2 regions of the Thiomicrorhabdus immobilis genome follow, and region 2 is predicted to be linked to the other one. Evidence: predicted binding sites of a transcription regulator. Region 2 holds the regulator's gene; the other holds the start of a gene.

Region 1 (7,787 bases), 940 kb from region 2:
TACAAGGTCATTTCGCAAATCGAAGACTATTATGAAGATGGTTCGGCCGCTTTACGTATGGAAAAAAGATTGCATGCCAGCGCTTCCAAAACCTCTAAACCCAAGCCTTATTATCAACAAACCACCGACTTTACATGCGGCCCGGCCTCTTTAATGATGGCGATAAAAACCCTGCAAAACGATTATGAATTCAGCCGCCATGAAGAGTTGCAGATTTGGCGTGAAGCCACCACCATTTTCATGACCTCCGGCCACGGAGGATGTTCACCACACGGTTTGGCGTTGAGTGCCTGGCGCAGAGGACGCAAAGTGCAACTTTACCTAAACCGTGATGACGTGCCTTTTATAGACGGGGTACGTGATGAGGAGAAAAAGGCGGTCATCGAATTGGTACATCAGGAGTTTTTAAACCAAATCGCACACACCGATATCGAACTGAAAATCCATAACCTGGAAACCGAGGAATTGAATGCCATCTTACAAACCGAATCACCGGTATTGGCGTTGATCAGCACCTGGCGTTTAAATCGCAATAAGGCACCACACTGGATCTATGTGGCCGAGTCGGATGAAAACTTTGTCTATATCAATGACCCCGAACCCATCGAAAGCGAACACCTCAACCAAACCGACTTTGAACAAATACCGATCAGCAAACAAGCGTTTGCCCAGATGGCACGTTTTGGACAAAAGAAATTGAGGGCTTTGCTGGTGATTTCGTAAATCCGATGCAATAGGATTGCTCAAGCCAGCATTTTAAAAGTCCTCCTATTAATGGTATTCTGTAAGTCTAATGTTTATTAATTCATCTTGTTACCCGCGGACGACTAAATGTATAGCAATTCTGAGTTTAGAATCAATAAAAAACCGCTCTATTGGCTGGCTACGGCTTTATTGTTTTCCTACCTAATTATTACGGCCTCCATCTATCAACAAGTCAAAAATACCATTATTGAAAATAAACTGAATGAGCTGAATCAACATATTCTTTATCAGACATCACTGCGCCAATACATCAATAGCCAACTTAAACCGATTATCTATAATTTACAGAAAGAGCATATTCTTTCCTACGATTTTTTTGACCCCCATCTTTTATCCAGCACCTTTATTTCCAGAAAGGTATATCAAATTTTTGATAAAAAATTAGACGCCAAGGATTTGAATAGTTGGAAATACCGACTGGCAGCTAAAAATCCACGAAACCCTGTCAATCAGGCAACACCTGAAGAAATTGAACTCTTAGAAAAGTTCAATAGCGATCGAAACTTGAAGCAAATTCACCGTGTAGAAATGATTAATAGCCAGGAAACACTCTATTATGCCGCCCCATTTAACGCAAACGAGGCCAACTGTTTAATGTGCCATGGCGACCCAAAAACAGCACCCAAAGGTCTGATTGAAAAATACGGTTCAGAGCATGGATTTAATGAAAAATTAGGTGATATACGTGCTTTTGTTTCATATCGATTGAATATTACTGAAAGCATGCTCAACGCAAATAAAACATTTTTGATAATCAGTCTGATTATTTTTGCTTTCATGGCTGCCTTTTTTGCTTTGGCTAGTTGGAGCTATCTTATCGAACAGAGACGCAAAGGATTAATCATTCAACAACAACAAGAGCTTGAATACGTTGCACACCATGATTTCTTAACCAACTTGACCAATCGACATGGCTTGAACCGTGACTTACCCGTGCAATTAGCCAAGCTAAATAATGAACCCGTTCACCTTTCAAACCTTTGGGTTATCATGCTCGATATCGATTTTTTCAAATCCATAAACGATGATTTTGGTCATGATATTGGAGATTTGACTCTGCAAAAACTCGGCGAGATACTGAAAACGGAAAAGAATAATCTGGAACACGCCGAAGCCTATCGTCTAGGTGGTGAAGAGTTTTTAATTGTTATCCGCAATACCGATACTAAAATCATAAAGGCTCTATACAAAGACATTTGCACTTCATTAGCCGCAATAAAAATAGCTGGCTTAAACAGAATTATAAAAATCTCGGCTGGGGCAACAGAAGCGCAACCCAATGAACATCAATATGAGCTGTTAAAACGTGTAGACCAGGCATTATATCAAGCCAAAGAGCAAGGTCGTGCACGCTTGATCATCATTTGATTTTTAAAGCGACCAGGCCTGGTCTTTTTGCAGGATGATTCCTCAGGATTTTGCTTACCTTTATTCCGCTAAAAGTGCATCGATTTTCTGTATATGAGCGATGTCATCCCACTCTGTCGCACCAAACAAAGCAAAACGGATTTGGCCTGGTTTGTCGATAAGATAACTACTTGGGTAGGCGAATACCTTCCAAGCTTTCACCGCGCTGGCATCGTCATCCAATAAAACCGGAAAGTTTACAGGGTGTTCGGTTAAGAATGACTCGACCTGTGTCTTTTCCTCTCCCAAGTTGACCGCTAAAATCTCTACATCTTGTCCCGCGTAATGCGTTTTCAAACGGGCCATCGACGGCATCTCATGCACACAAGGCGGGCACCAACTCGCCCAAAAATTCACCAAGACCACCTGGCCTGCATAATCCTTCAAATCAAAATAATTGCCGTCAAGTCCCTGAGCTTTTAACGGCAGGTTTTGCTGCCCCTTATAAAGGTTCAACTGTACACTTTTTGTCTCTTTCTTAGGCTTAGCACTTGTTGATTTGAGTGCCTTTACCGTGCGTGGTTTCGCCAGATACACCAACTGCAAACGCATGGCTTGCTGTATGTATTTGGCTAACTGTTTGGCTTGCCGGTTTTCAACGGCCAAAGCGTCTAGCCTAAAATAAAATCGGTCTCTTACTTTAGGAATGACTTGAGTAAAGACATCACTTCCTGCTTGGTTTAACTGCTGATTAAGTTCATTCAAGCGCCATTTCCACGGTGACAATTCCGCTTGAATCAGCGTAATAGGTAAATCGACATTGGCACTTTGCGGCCAATAGTCGGCTACCTGGCCTGGTTGAGGTGTTTGTAGATAAAGGTTGGGGTTAATCAAAATCAAGCCTAAATTTTGGGTTGCGGTTTGCTGTATGGATTGCAGTCCTCTCACCGCAATCTGTGCGGCTTTATTTGGTGCCACAATCCAAACGGGAAGCGTTTTATCCGCACGAGCCAGCTCAATGAGTTCAGCTGTCCATAGCGGGTCAATCTCGTCAACGGCACTGGAAGTGGGTGATAAGAACATCGCTTCATAAAAGTCCACAAACCAAGACTCAATGCCTTTTTTGGCTAACTGTTCGGCAATGGCCCTTTCTTGCGGCAAAACGCCATATTCGGAAGGTAACCAAAGCACCCTTGCCATAGGCGGAAGGCTTTTATCATTTGCGGTGGCTTGAATCATTTGAATGCTAAAAGAGACACCATCCATATCGACTAAACGTTCTTGAGCAAGAACCGCATTAGAAAAAAACAGTGAAAACAATAGCGAAAGCCACAAGGCAAAAATTCGAGGCATAGATTCTGTATATCCAATAAATACTGCTTAAAAACGGATTCAACTTTATATCGGTGATATCAACCTAGTCGAATTACACCCTATTTTAACGCGTTTAACGCTCTTCTTGTTCGGCAAACTTAACGGCTCAATCCTTTGCCATACGCACTCTGGCCCAAAACAATGACCCGATGAATAGCATAGCCAGTAGTCCAAACAAACCCATGTAAACCGACTGTTGAGCCGAATAAACGGATGCATTGATCTCTTTGGTGGGAATATGATAGATAAGCTTCCAAAAATATGGGGGATATTGCGGTGAACTAGAAAGATCCTTATCTAACTCTGGAAGATCACTTACGACGATATTTTCCATTTTAGCTAAGTTTACTAGAGCCGCTTCCCGCAGAGGTCGAATCGTATCAAACGCCCATACCCCGTCTTGATCGCTGAACACGCCCTGTTCGTGGGTGAGAATCTTATACCAAGCTTCCGGGTATCTTGTTTTGATGGTTAAATCGGGCTTATTAAACATAAAACCCCATTCATCTTTTGGGGTTGAACCAATCAACCAATAACCGGCTTCATTAGCTAACCAAAGGTGATGATTTATCTCTGGTTTATGCTTTTTGATCTCTTTCAGCAAATCATCGCCCAAATAATTTAAAACAAGCACACCATGGCTCTCTCCTTGAGCATCCAGAACAGGTTTGGATAGGCGAATCATCGGCTTACGTGGAAATTCAATCTCACCATGCTCTTTATTTAAATCAAAGGGTGAAAAATAAAACTGGTTAGGTTGTAAAGCGATGGATTTAGAAAAATAATAGCGGTCGCTTTTATCTTGTAAATCTTGATCGGCGACACGCTGAGGGCCATTTTGGGTTTGGTTAATACGTAAACGTTCCTTACCATCAGGGCCTATCCAGCGAATTTGGTCATAGACCTGGTAAGTTGACATCAAGACCTTCCAGTCTTGGGCTATCGCGCTCAAGTCTGAATTGAAATCCGGATTATTCAAAACGTTATGTATAAGCCCACTTTCCGAAAGATAGAGGACATCCCTAATGATTAAATGCAATTTTGCACTTGCCGATGCTTTGCCAACCAATACTTGCTCATGGACTTCTGCCGTTAATTGATTGATTTTATCGTTTTTAACATTATGCAACCCCCAATAGCCACCAGCAACCATAAGCACGGCCAACGGCAGGAAATAACGTAATACATATTTTAAAAAAACAATCGACGGCATAATTTAACTACTTAATAATTTAACTACTTAATAATTTAACTACTTAATAAATCAACTACTTGTTATTTAACATTTTTTATTAATGGTTTTTTATCATACCCTTAGTAAAAAACAGTAACAAGAAAACCCTAGTTAATCTTAACTGTTTATTTTTATACCGAAAACAGTTTATTTTATTTTCAAGCTATAAAACAATGATCTAGCAGGGCTTTCTAGCTAGATTTTGCCCCTTATTCAAAATGGAATGCTTTAAAAAAGCATCATTTTTCTGTCATCAATTCGTCATTTTCAGCACCCTCATGCAAGTAATAATGTTATGTGCAAATTTACAATATTGAGACCTCCCATAAAATGCTAAACATTGAAGCCGTCATTGCTGAAAAGTTCCCTGAATTACCTAATAAAAAAACCGGCAAACTTGCAATCAACTTAATTAAAAGCCTTGCTCATGAAAAAGAGATTAATGCCTTTATTGAAACCCACCAACACCTAAAAGGCTTTGCTTTTTTAGATGAGGTACTCAACTACTTTAATTTTAGTTATACCGTGAATTCTCAAGCTTTAGCCCGCATTCCGGCTAAAGGTAAAGTGATTATGGTGGCCAACCATCCTATCGGCTCTTTGGATGGTTTGGCTTTACTGAAAATGGTACGCACCATTCGCCCGGATGTTCGCATTGTGGCCAGCGATTTACTCAACAATATTGAACCTCTAAAATCATTGTTTTTAGGGGTAGATAATCTGACCGGTAAAACCGCGCATAAAACCCAATTCAAACAGATTTTAGATGCGTTGAACAACGAGGAAGCGGTGATTATGTTCCCTGCCGGAGAAGTTTCCAGAATTCGCCCGAATGGCGTACGGGATGGCAAGTGGAAAGCCGGATTTCTAAAACTCGCACAAAAAGCCAAAGCTCCTATACAACCCATCTATGTCGATGCACGCAACTCATCGCTGTTTTACGCGTTATCTACCTTGTATAAACCTCTAGGTACCATGATGCTTGTGAAAGAGATGTTCAATAAAAAACATCAGCAAATCCAATTTTTTATTGGTAAACAAATTCCTTGGAAAAACTTGGCTGAAATAGAGATGCCAGGCAAACAGCTCGCTAACCAATTTCGCAAATACCTCTATAAACTCGATAAAGAAGCCAAGAACCTAAAGAAAGGCAAAGCCCCCATATTTAAAACCGAAGAGACCATCGCCCCTCCGGTTGACCGTCAAGCTTTGAAAAAAGCACTGAAAAAATCGCAACTGTTGGGGCAAACCCAAGACGGTAAAAAAATCTATCTATACGATTTTGAAGCCGATTCACCGGTTATGCATGAGATCGGCCGTTTGCGTGAGTTGACCTTTAGAACCGTAGAGGAAGGCACTGGCACAGCAATGGACTTGGATGCTTACGATAACCAATATCGCCACCTGGTGTTATGGGATGAAGAGGATTTAGAGATTGTTGGAGCTTACCGTCTAGGAGAGTGTGCCAATTTGGTAAAAGACAAAAGCATCAAAAACCTCTACACCAGCACTTTATTTAATCTGAAGCCTGAAATTGAATCCTACCTACCCAATGCGATTGAATTGGGTCGCAGTTTTGTGCAACCTAAATATTGGGGTAAACGTAGTTTGGATTATCTCTGGTACGGCATTGGCGCTTATGTGGCGCAACACCCCGAGATCAAATACCTATTTGGCCCTGTGTCTTTAAGTGATGCTTACCCGCAAAACTCTAAAGAGTTGATTGTGGGCTTTTACCAACAGCAATTCGGTTCCAATAAAGACTTGGCGGAAGGGATTCGCCCGGTGGAATTAAGCAAAAACAACCAACAAATTGCTCAGGAGATTTTTAGTGGCGATTATAAGGAGAGTTATAAAAAGCTCAATGCTCTGCTGGATTTGGATGGCGTTAAAGTCCCCACTTTGTTCAAACAATACACTGAAGTGGCGGATGACAAAGGCTGCCGATTTATCGACTTTAGTATTGACCCAGAGTTTAACGACTGTATCGATGCGTTGATTTTAGTTGAGCTTGATAAACTCAAACCCAAAAAACGTGAACGTTATCTCAACCCGATTAAAGCTTGAATAACTCAAAATTGGACAACACCAGGCTAAAGCTAAATTAATAAGTCTGTATTCCAAAGTCTAATAATAATCTCGGCAAATGGTCATCAAGGTTTTGAACTTCTTTTTCTGTAAGCTCAATTAGATTAAAACCATATTTTGCATATATTTCTTGCTTGGCTTTTTTACGAGCTAAGTAACGGGGTTCATTCTCATAACCCCAGTACTCAATATAGACCTTTCCGGTAGGAATATAGAAATCAGAGTAAACTTCTTCCTCGATTGGTAATCGTCGTTCATAGGCATGAGGAATTTCCATCATGTATAAAAAGTTATCAATTAGCATTTCAGCTTTAGAGCGAACATAATGACCATCTGTTGTACGATGTTTGGCCTCAAACTTTTCCCTAAATCCGATGTCATCAACTTGCTTTTCTTCTGGATTGGTATCTTCTGAGTTGCCTAGAAATGAGCTTACTGTACTTTTCAAGATAGGGGACTCAAGGATTGATTCAGGCCATTTTGTGAAAGGTACGCCAGATTGGTATGACTTATTATTGACAGCACCGTGCTTAAGTCCTTGGTCGGTTGCAATCCAACCCTTAACACCTTTCTTGATCCAGCCTAATTCAGATAAAATTGAATTGACTTTATTGGCTGAAAAACCAAAATGCTTTCCAATAGCCGTACTATTCAGAAGGTTGTCATCAGCACTTTCTTTAGATTCATTATTAGAAAATTGGCTTAAGTCAAAATCATCTGGCCAAGCGATATACTGTCCGTACCGTCCATTAGAAACTACTGCGCCAAGCTCACTTCCTTTGTTTGTTAAAGCCCATGAGTCATTTTCTTTTGTAATGAGCCCTTGGGATTCAAGTATCGCAAAAACCTGTTTTGGCTGAAGCAGATTATTTTTTGCTAGGATCGTCGTTGAAATACCCATTATGGGAACTCCTTCAATAAGTTTTTAATCTTAGTGAAAACCTACTTGAAATGCATATAAATAAGTAAAGACACTACT
Region 2 (7,787 bases):
AAGAGATTCAAAGCCCTGCTTATGATTCTAGAAAAGGTGAGATTTTGACCTGTAGCGTTATTCCTGTGACCGATGTTGAAATCGAATTGATTTAGATTTAAACCCCACTTAACATCATGACCAGGCCTGGTTGATTTAGGGTTGTAACCACTTTTATAAAACTCTAGGCATAAAAAAACCCCGATTAACGGGGTTTTTTATTATCCAACTGAACTTAATTACTTAAGTTTTGCTAACTGCTTAGCTGCGAAGTCTGCTGGTAGTGGGATATAACCATCCTTAACAACCGCTTCCTGACCTTGCTTAGATAGGACAAGTTTAACAAACTCACCAATTACAGGCTCTACAGCTTTATTAGGTGCTTTGTTTACATAAACATAAAGCACACGAGATAGAGGGTAAGTTGAGTTTAAAGCGTTTTCTTTAGTCGCTTCAACAGGTGTACCACCCGCTTTCTTAGCGATAGCTAAAGCTTTAACACCCGCTGTTTTATAACCGATACCAGAGTAACCGATACCGTTTAAAGATGCTGAAACAGACTGTACAACAGAAGCTGAACCAGGTTGCTCGTTTACAGAAGACTTGTAATCACCTTTACATAGAGCGTGCTTCTTGAAGTAACCGTAAGTACCAGAAACTGAGTTACGACCATAAATCTGTACAGACTTATTCGCTAGAGCACCAGTCGCACCAACTTGATCCCAAGTAGTAACGTCTTCTTTAGCACCACACTTACGTGTTGAAGAGAAAATCGCATCCACTTGTGGAATTGAAAGGCCATTAATTGGGTTATCTTTGTTTACATATACCGCTAAAGCATCGATTGCTACACCAATTGCAGTTGGCTTATAACCATGTTTAGATTCAAACATTGCAATTTCTTTAGACTTCATCTTACGGCTCATAGGACCGATATTAGAAGTCCCTTCAGTTAACGCTGGAGGAGCAGTAGAAGAACCCGCAGCCTGAATCTGAATATTTACGTTAGGGTAAGTACGCTTGAACTCTTCAGCCCAAAGTGTCATTAAGTTTGCCAATGTATCTGAACCTACTGATGATAAATTACCAGAAACACCAGAAACTTTTTCATAGGCTGGTAAATCAGATGCAAATGCTGTTGTAGTTGCAACAGAAGCCGCAAGACCCATTGCCATTAAAATGTTGGCTTTTTTCATGGTTATACTCCAAATAGAAAATTAAATTGTTTTGTTTCTTAACGGAGCAAATTATAGAAAGTCCACATAAAACAAACTTGACACAAATATGACAGATTCGTGACAAGATAACTAAGTAACATTACTCAGCGCCATCAAATAGAAACTAATTGAGATTAATTACTTGTCATATTTCTGTAATAATTCTCCCCCTCAATAGCAAATTTTTATACAATCCCTCCGTTACACACTATCAGTTAAAATAGAGCTAATGCTATGGAATTTCGTGATTTAAACGATATTGAAAACGCCACTTCACGTGGTCGCAAAGAAATGTTCCGCTTCGGGACTGCCCTTCTCTTTATTATTATGATTATTCTGTTTGCCTCGAATTTGCAAACAGGAACCGGTCAAGTCAGTATTGAACTGGTTGTTGCAGCCATGATTGGTGGCTACATGGCGCTGAACATCGGTGCCAATGATGTCGCAAACAATGTTGGGCCAGCCGTCGGCTCTAAAGCCTTGACCCTGACCGGCGCCATCATCCTTGCCGCCATATTTGAATCTTCCGGCGCTTTGATTGCCGGCGGAGATGTCGTCAGTACCATTAAAAAAGGCATTATTGATCCGGCGATGATCGGTGACAGTGATACCTTTATCTGGCTAATGATCGCCGCCTTATTGGCCGGCGCTTTATGGTTGAACTTAGCCACCGCAATGGGTGCACCAGTTTCAACGACCCACTCAATTGTAGGTGGCGTATTGGGTGCGGGTATTGCTGCTGCTGGCTGGTCCATTGCCAACTGGGATAAAATGGGAGCGATTGCCGCTAGCTGGATTATCTCACCTGTTATCGGGGGTATCATCGCCGCAGGCTTCCTCTACTGGATTAAACGCAGCATCACCTATAAAGACGACATGGTAGCTGCCGCCAAGAAGATGCTGCCTATCCTAATCGCGATTATGGTCTGGTCGTTCTCTACTTACTTGATCCTTAAAGGCCTAAAGAAAATCTGGAAAGTCGACTTTATGACGGCTACCGCCATTGGTTTTGCGATTGCGACCATCGCTTATCTTACGATTAAGCCATTGATTGCCCGTCAAGCTGAGCGTTTAGAAAACTCCAAAGCCAGTGTCAATACCCTATTCACTTTCCCTCTTATTTTTGCGGCGGCTTTATTAAGTTTTGCCCATGGTGCCAACGATGTGGCAAATGCCGTTGGGCCTTTAGCGGCCATCTATGACGCCGTGCAAACGGGAGGTATTCACTCTAAGGCAGAGATACCTTTATGGGTTATGATGATTGGTGCCATCGGTATCTCTTTAGGTCTATTGCTGTTTGGCCCTAAACTCATCCGTACCGTTGGTACCGAGATCACCGAACTGGATCAAATGCGAGCCTTCTCTATTGCAATGGCGGCGGCAATCACCGTAATTGTCGCTTCACAGCTTGGCTTACCGGTCAGTTCAACTCATATTGCCGTCGGGGGTGTCTTTGGTGTCGGCTTCTTGCGAGAATACCTAAAGCGTAGTTATGCTAAAACTATTCAGCAGATTCGTGATCACCACCAAGGTGCTGACCAGCAAGAGGTTGAAGAGTATATTTGGCGTTTTGAGAATGCATCATTAGAAGGTAAAAAAGCGTTATTGGCGCAGTTAAAAGAGAAAGAAGCCGAGATATCGCTGACCAAAAAAGAACGTAAATCGTTGGATAAAGTCTACCAAAAAGAGCTAGTGAAACGTTCCGCTTTCTTGAAAATCGTAGCGGCATGGGTCATTACCGTTCCAGCTTCAGCCACCTTAGCGGCGATCATTTACTTTATGATTCGAGGCATGATGTTGCCATAAAGCTTATTAGCAACATTTTTGAACCAATCGAAAAAGGGCTTTCATCAGCCCTTTTTTTATAGCTGTTATTTATAGTTGTCATATATTGCGGGATTTATGATTGCAGATAACCTACCAGGCCTGGTAGCGTTAAAAAGGGTAAATGAACTAACACTGAGGACTAGCAAGCGATAAACCTGTGCCACGAACCTAATGAACCTAATGAACCTAATGAATCTAATGAGCCTAACGAACCTAGCTAATAACCGACCTAAACCGTCATTTCCCGTTATTTCACCGGGAATTCGCAACGAAACACACTTCCCTTACCTAGAACACTATCAATAACCAGTTTACCGTGATGACGTTCCAAAACATGCTTAACGATAGCCAAACCTAAGCCGGTACCACCAGTCACCCGCGAACGATCTTTATCAACCCGATAAAAACGTTCCGTTAGACGAGGAATGTGTTCTTGAGCAACCCCTAAACCTTCGTCCTCTACCTCATAAACGACGGTATTGTTCTCTTTGAACCAGCGTACCGAAATCGCCCCCCCTTCCGGGGAGTAACGCACCGCGTTGGAGACCAAATTCATAAAGACACTTTTCAACGGTTCGGCAAACCCTTTGATAACCAAAGCATCGTCAATATCAAAGACAAAATGATGGTTCTCATTACCGAGTTGACGGGCATCTTCTTCTAGTTGATGCAGCATCTTAGGGACATCCACCATCTCTTTGACCGCGGTAATTGAGTCCGCTTCAATTGTGGATAGCGTCAATAGGTCTTCGATAATTGCCTGCATACGCAAAGATTGGGTTTCCATATGCTCTAGAGGTAATTTCCAGGTTGTTTGATGCTCACCTGGAGTATCGAGCATCACTTCCAAATAGCCACGTAAAACCGTTAATGGAGTCCTTAACTCATGAGAGGCATTGGCAATGAAATCGCGACGGATCTGCGCTAACTGGTACAGTTCGGTGATGTCACGCACCACCAACAATTTATGACTTTCAAAATACGGAATCACTTGCATTTCGAAGGTACGGGATTGCTTGTAAAGCGAATTTAAGGTGAGTGACTTATCAAAATCCTGTAACTTCAAGTATTGGATAAACTCAGGCTGACGGATGACCGATTCGATTTTGTGCCCCACATCTTGACGACGCACTCCGATTAACGATTTGGAGACCGTATTGAACCATTCGATATGATTCCCCTCGTCTAAAGAGACGATGGCGTCTGGAATCAACATAGACGCGGCTTTGAATTGTTCTGACTTATATAAATTTAGGTCTGCGTGTTTTTCCAAGGCTCGCTGTTTTTTGGAGACCAAATAAGTGAGTTCGCTCCAAAGACCGGACGCTGGAGGGTAGGAATTGGCTTTACGGCCGTCCATCCAGTTTTCGAATTTACGCATACTCCATAGCTGGCGACCGATATAGAACAAGATGAAAATAAACAGCGACTGGATCCATAAGTCAGTTAACCATGCAAAAAACATTAATAGCCAAGCAAAAAAGACTATCCACGTCAGTTCACGTTTAATGCCATTGGATAACAAAATTAACCCTCAACCACCGAGAAACGATAGCCTGAGCCTCTTATTGTCTGAATATAATCCGCAACAAGGGTTGGCTCCAGTAGTTTTCGTAATCGACGGATATGTACATCGACCGTACGCTCTTCCACCACGACATTCACACCCCAAACATGATCAAGCAGCTGGGTTCTAGAGAAGACCCTATTCGGATGTGTCATAAAAAAATGTACCAGTTTAAACTCGGTTGGCCCAAGCTTAATCTCTTCATCACTGACATAAAAACGATGGCTTTCCAAGTCTAGACGCATATTGCCTGCGGAAATCTGATCCGTATTAGCCTTTTGATTGGATTGACGTCTGAGCAAAGCTTGGACTCTTGCCACTAATGCTCGTGGAGAGAACGGTTTCACCACATAATCATCCGCCCCGGCATCAAACCCCTGCACCTGGTCGCTCTCTTCTCCGCGAGCCGTCAGCATGATAATCGGTATATTGGCGGTTTGATCATTCTTTCGGAAACGCTCCGCCAACACAACCCCAGAGGTTCCAGGCATCATCCAGTCCAGCAAAATCAAATCCGGTTTATCGGCAAGGGCAGATTTCCACCCCTCCTCCGCATTGCTCGCTTCATTTACCGCATAATCCGATGAGGTCAATGTGAATTTCAACATATCACGGATAGCGGGCTCATCTTCAATGATTAAGATTTTATTTTGACTCAAAGTGCTCTCCAAAACAGCGACTTACTATAACCAATAACAATCAACGGCAATCAATTATACTGACTGCCATTTATCAAAACCTATTAAACCGACTCAGCATTTACATCGTCTATGAACTGCTTTAATTTCTCAGCGTTCATATTACGGACATGAAGACCTTTAACCAAGTATACAATGCTTTCACAGATATTCAGAATATGCGATGAAATGCGTTCAGCGGCACGAATCGAATAGATCATTTGCATAATATATTCAGCCAAAGCTTCGGTATTGTTATTCAGTGAATATTGAATTTCAACCAACGCCTTGGCTTTAATCGCATCGACATGGGTTTCATAATCCACAATTTCAGATAAAGCTGAAGTATCCAATTGCGCAAAACTATTCAGCACTTTCTTCAACATGGTTAAATCGATGGCGATGATTTCCATCAAGCCATTGAATCCAGGCAAAGTATCGCATGGAATCTCTTTCACTTTTGCCATCTTAATCGCCAATTTAGAGGTATTGACGGCTTCATCCCCAATACGCTCCAAATCAACCGCTATACGAATCGCACTCACCACTAAACGCAAATCCGATGCGGTGGGTTGCTGACGAGCTAAAACGCGTGCGCATAGTCGATCGATTTCGATTTCATCCTTGTTCACAGCCTTGTCTAGCTGCTTGACTTGTTTAGCTAAACTTCTGTTTTCGCCTTTAATCGCTTCAACGGCATTTTCCAACTGACTTTCAACCAGCCCGCCCATTTCAAGGACTTGGTTGAAAAGTTCTTCCAGATTGCGGTTATATTGTCCAGATATATGCGATTTAAAACCTGTTTTTTCCATGCTATCCACCCTACTTAATCTTAACTAACATACTGCTAAATTTAATTTTCCAGCCCTATGCTTAAATTAACCGTAACGGCCAGTAATATAGTCTTCTGTACGCTTGACCTGAGGATTTGTAAACAGACTATCCGTATCGGTATATTCAATTAAATCACCCATATACATAAACGCCGTATAATCTGAAACACGGGCAGCTTGTTGCATATTGTGCGTCACGATTAAAATCGTGAACTCCTTTTTCAACTCAAAAATCAACTCCTCAATCGCCAAGGTTGAGATAGGGTCCAGAGCGGAAGTAGGCTCATCAAGCAATAAAACTTCCGGCTTAATCGCAATCGCGCGCGCAATACATAAACGCTGTTGCTGACCGCCAGACATACCTAAGGCATTTTCATCTAAACGATCTTTCACCTCATCCCAAAGTCCAGCCCCTTTCAAAGCCCATTCAACAGACTCATCCAATGTCGCCTTATCTTTAATGCCTTGCAGTCTCAAACCATAACAAACATTTTCGTAGATGGATTTGGGAAAAGGGTTTGGTTTTTGGAACACCATACCAACACGACGGCGTAACGCTGCCACATCCATGTTTTTAGCGTACATATCATCGCCATGAAGTGTCATTTCACCATCGACATTCACGATATCAATCAAATCATTCATACGGTTAAAACAACGCAACAAGGTAGACTTTCCACAACCAGACGGACCGATAAACGCAGTCACACGGTTTTCCGGCAGACTCATAGTGATATTATTTAGAGCCTGTTTTTTGCCGTAATAAAGGTTCCAATTCTTAACTTCAATCGCCACCTTTTCATTTGCCAAAGACAGTTCTCTATCGTCTCTATCTAATGAAATCGATAAGTTTTGTTCGCTCATAAACTTTTCCTCAAGTTGATGACTTCAATGTCACCGCTTAATAATCTTAATTTTTGTATTCAACCGTAATCGTCAAACCACCAACAGCCTGCCACAATGGGCACGGATTACCCACCGATTTACTCAAGGGCTTTATATTTTTCACGTAGTCGGTTACGGATAGAAATCGCACCGATATTCAAGCCAACGATAATGATGACCAGTAGTAATGAAGTGGCATAAACCAATGGCTGGGACGCCTCAACGTTTGGACTTTGGAAACCAACATCATAAATATGGAAACCTAAGTGCATAAACTTTCGGTCTAAATGGACAAATGGAGCAATCGCATCAACCGGCAACTCAGGAGCCAACTTAACCACTCCCACCAACATAAGCGGTGCAACCTCACCTGCGGCACGCGCAATCGCTAAAATCAAACCAGTCATAATCGCGGGAGTCGCCATAGGTAAAACGATTTTCATAATCGTTTCCGACTTGGTCGCACCCAACGCCAAACCACCCTCTCTTAACGATCGAGGAATACGTGACAGACCTTCTTCAGTGGAAACGATCACCACCGGTAACGTCAGCAATGCCATGGTCAGTGCTGCCCAAAGCAGCCCAGGGGTACCAAAGGTTGGGCTTGGCAGAGCATAGTCATAGAAGAGTTCGTCGATAGAGCCGCCTAAGATATAGACAAAGAATCCTAAACCAAAAATACCAAATACAATCGAAGGAACCCCTGCCAAGTTATTGATTGATATTCTGACCATACGCAGCATAGGCCCATCTTTTGCATATTCACGCATGTAGACAGCTGCGATAACCCCCATTGGAGTGA

What was found. Region 2 encodes PhoB, which activates phosphate uptake and scavenging genes when phosphate is short. Its sites were predicted from a motif close to GNNTGTCATAAAACTGTCANAT; they were not measured.
Region 1: olsF (bifunctional ornithine lipid synthase OlsF) is a predicted target of PhoB. The motif match lies at 4,966-4,987, and genes of this name have one in related genera.

Annotation. Positions count from the first base shown of each region.
Region 1 covers NZ_AP024202.1:2,319,691-2,327,477, forward strand. Annotated here, with positions in the region: gene L6421_RS10455 (GNAT family N-acetyltransferase/peptidase C39 family protein) at 1-723, shown strand, start outside; gene L6421_RS10460 (diguanylate cyclase domain-containing protein) at 832-2,133, shown strand; gene L6421_RS10465 (TlpA disulfide reductase family protein) at 2,194-3,465, opposite strand; gene L6421_RS10470 (cache domain-containing protein) at 3,593-4,699, opposite strand; gene olsF (bifunctional ornithine lipid synthase OlsF) at 5,051-6,787, shown strand; gene L6421_RS10480 (hypothetical protein) at 6,825-7,709, opposite strand.
Region 2 covers NZ_AP024202.1:722,552-730,338, reverse strand. Annotated here, with positions in the region: gene L6421_RS03180 (2Fe-2S iron-sulfur cluster-binding protein) at 1-95, shown strand, start outside; gene L6421_RS03175 (PstS family phosphate ABC transporter substrate-binding protein) at 219-1,175, opposite strand; gene L6421_RS03170 (inorganic phosphate transporter) at 1,431-3,002, shown strand; gene phoR (phosphate regulon sensor histidine kinase PhoR) at 3,271-4,548, opposite strand; gene phoB (phosphate regulon transcriptional regulator PhoB) at 4,551-5,249, opposite strand; gene phoU (phosphate signaling complex protein PhoU) at 5,333-6,079, opposite strand; gene pstB (phosphate ABC transporter ATP-binding protein PstB) at 6,146-6,964, opposite strand; gene pstA (phosphate ABC transporter permease PstA) at 7,084-7,787, opposite strand, start outside.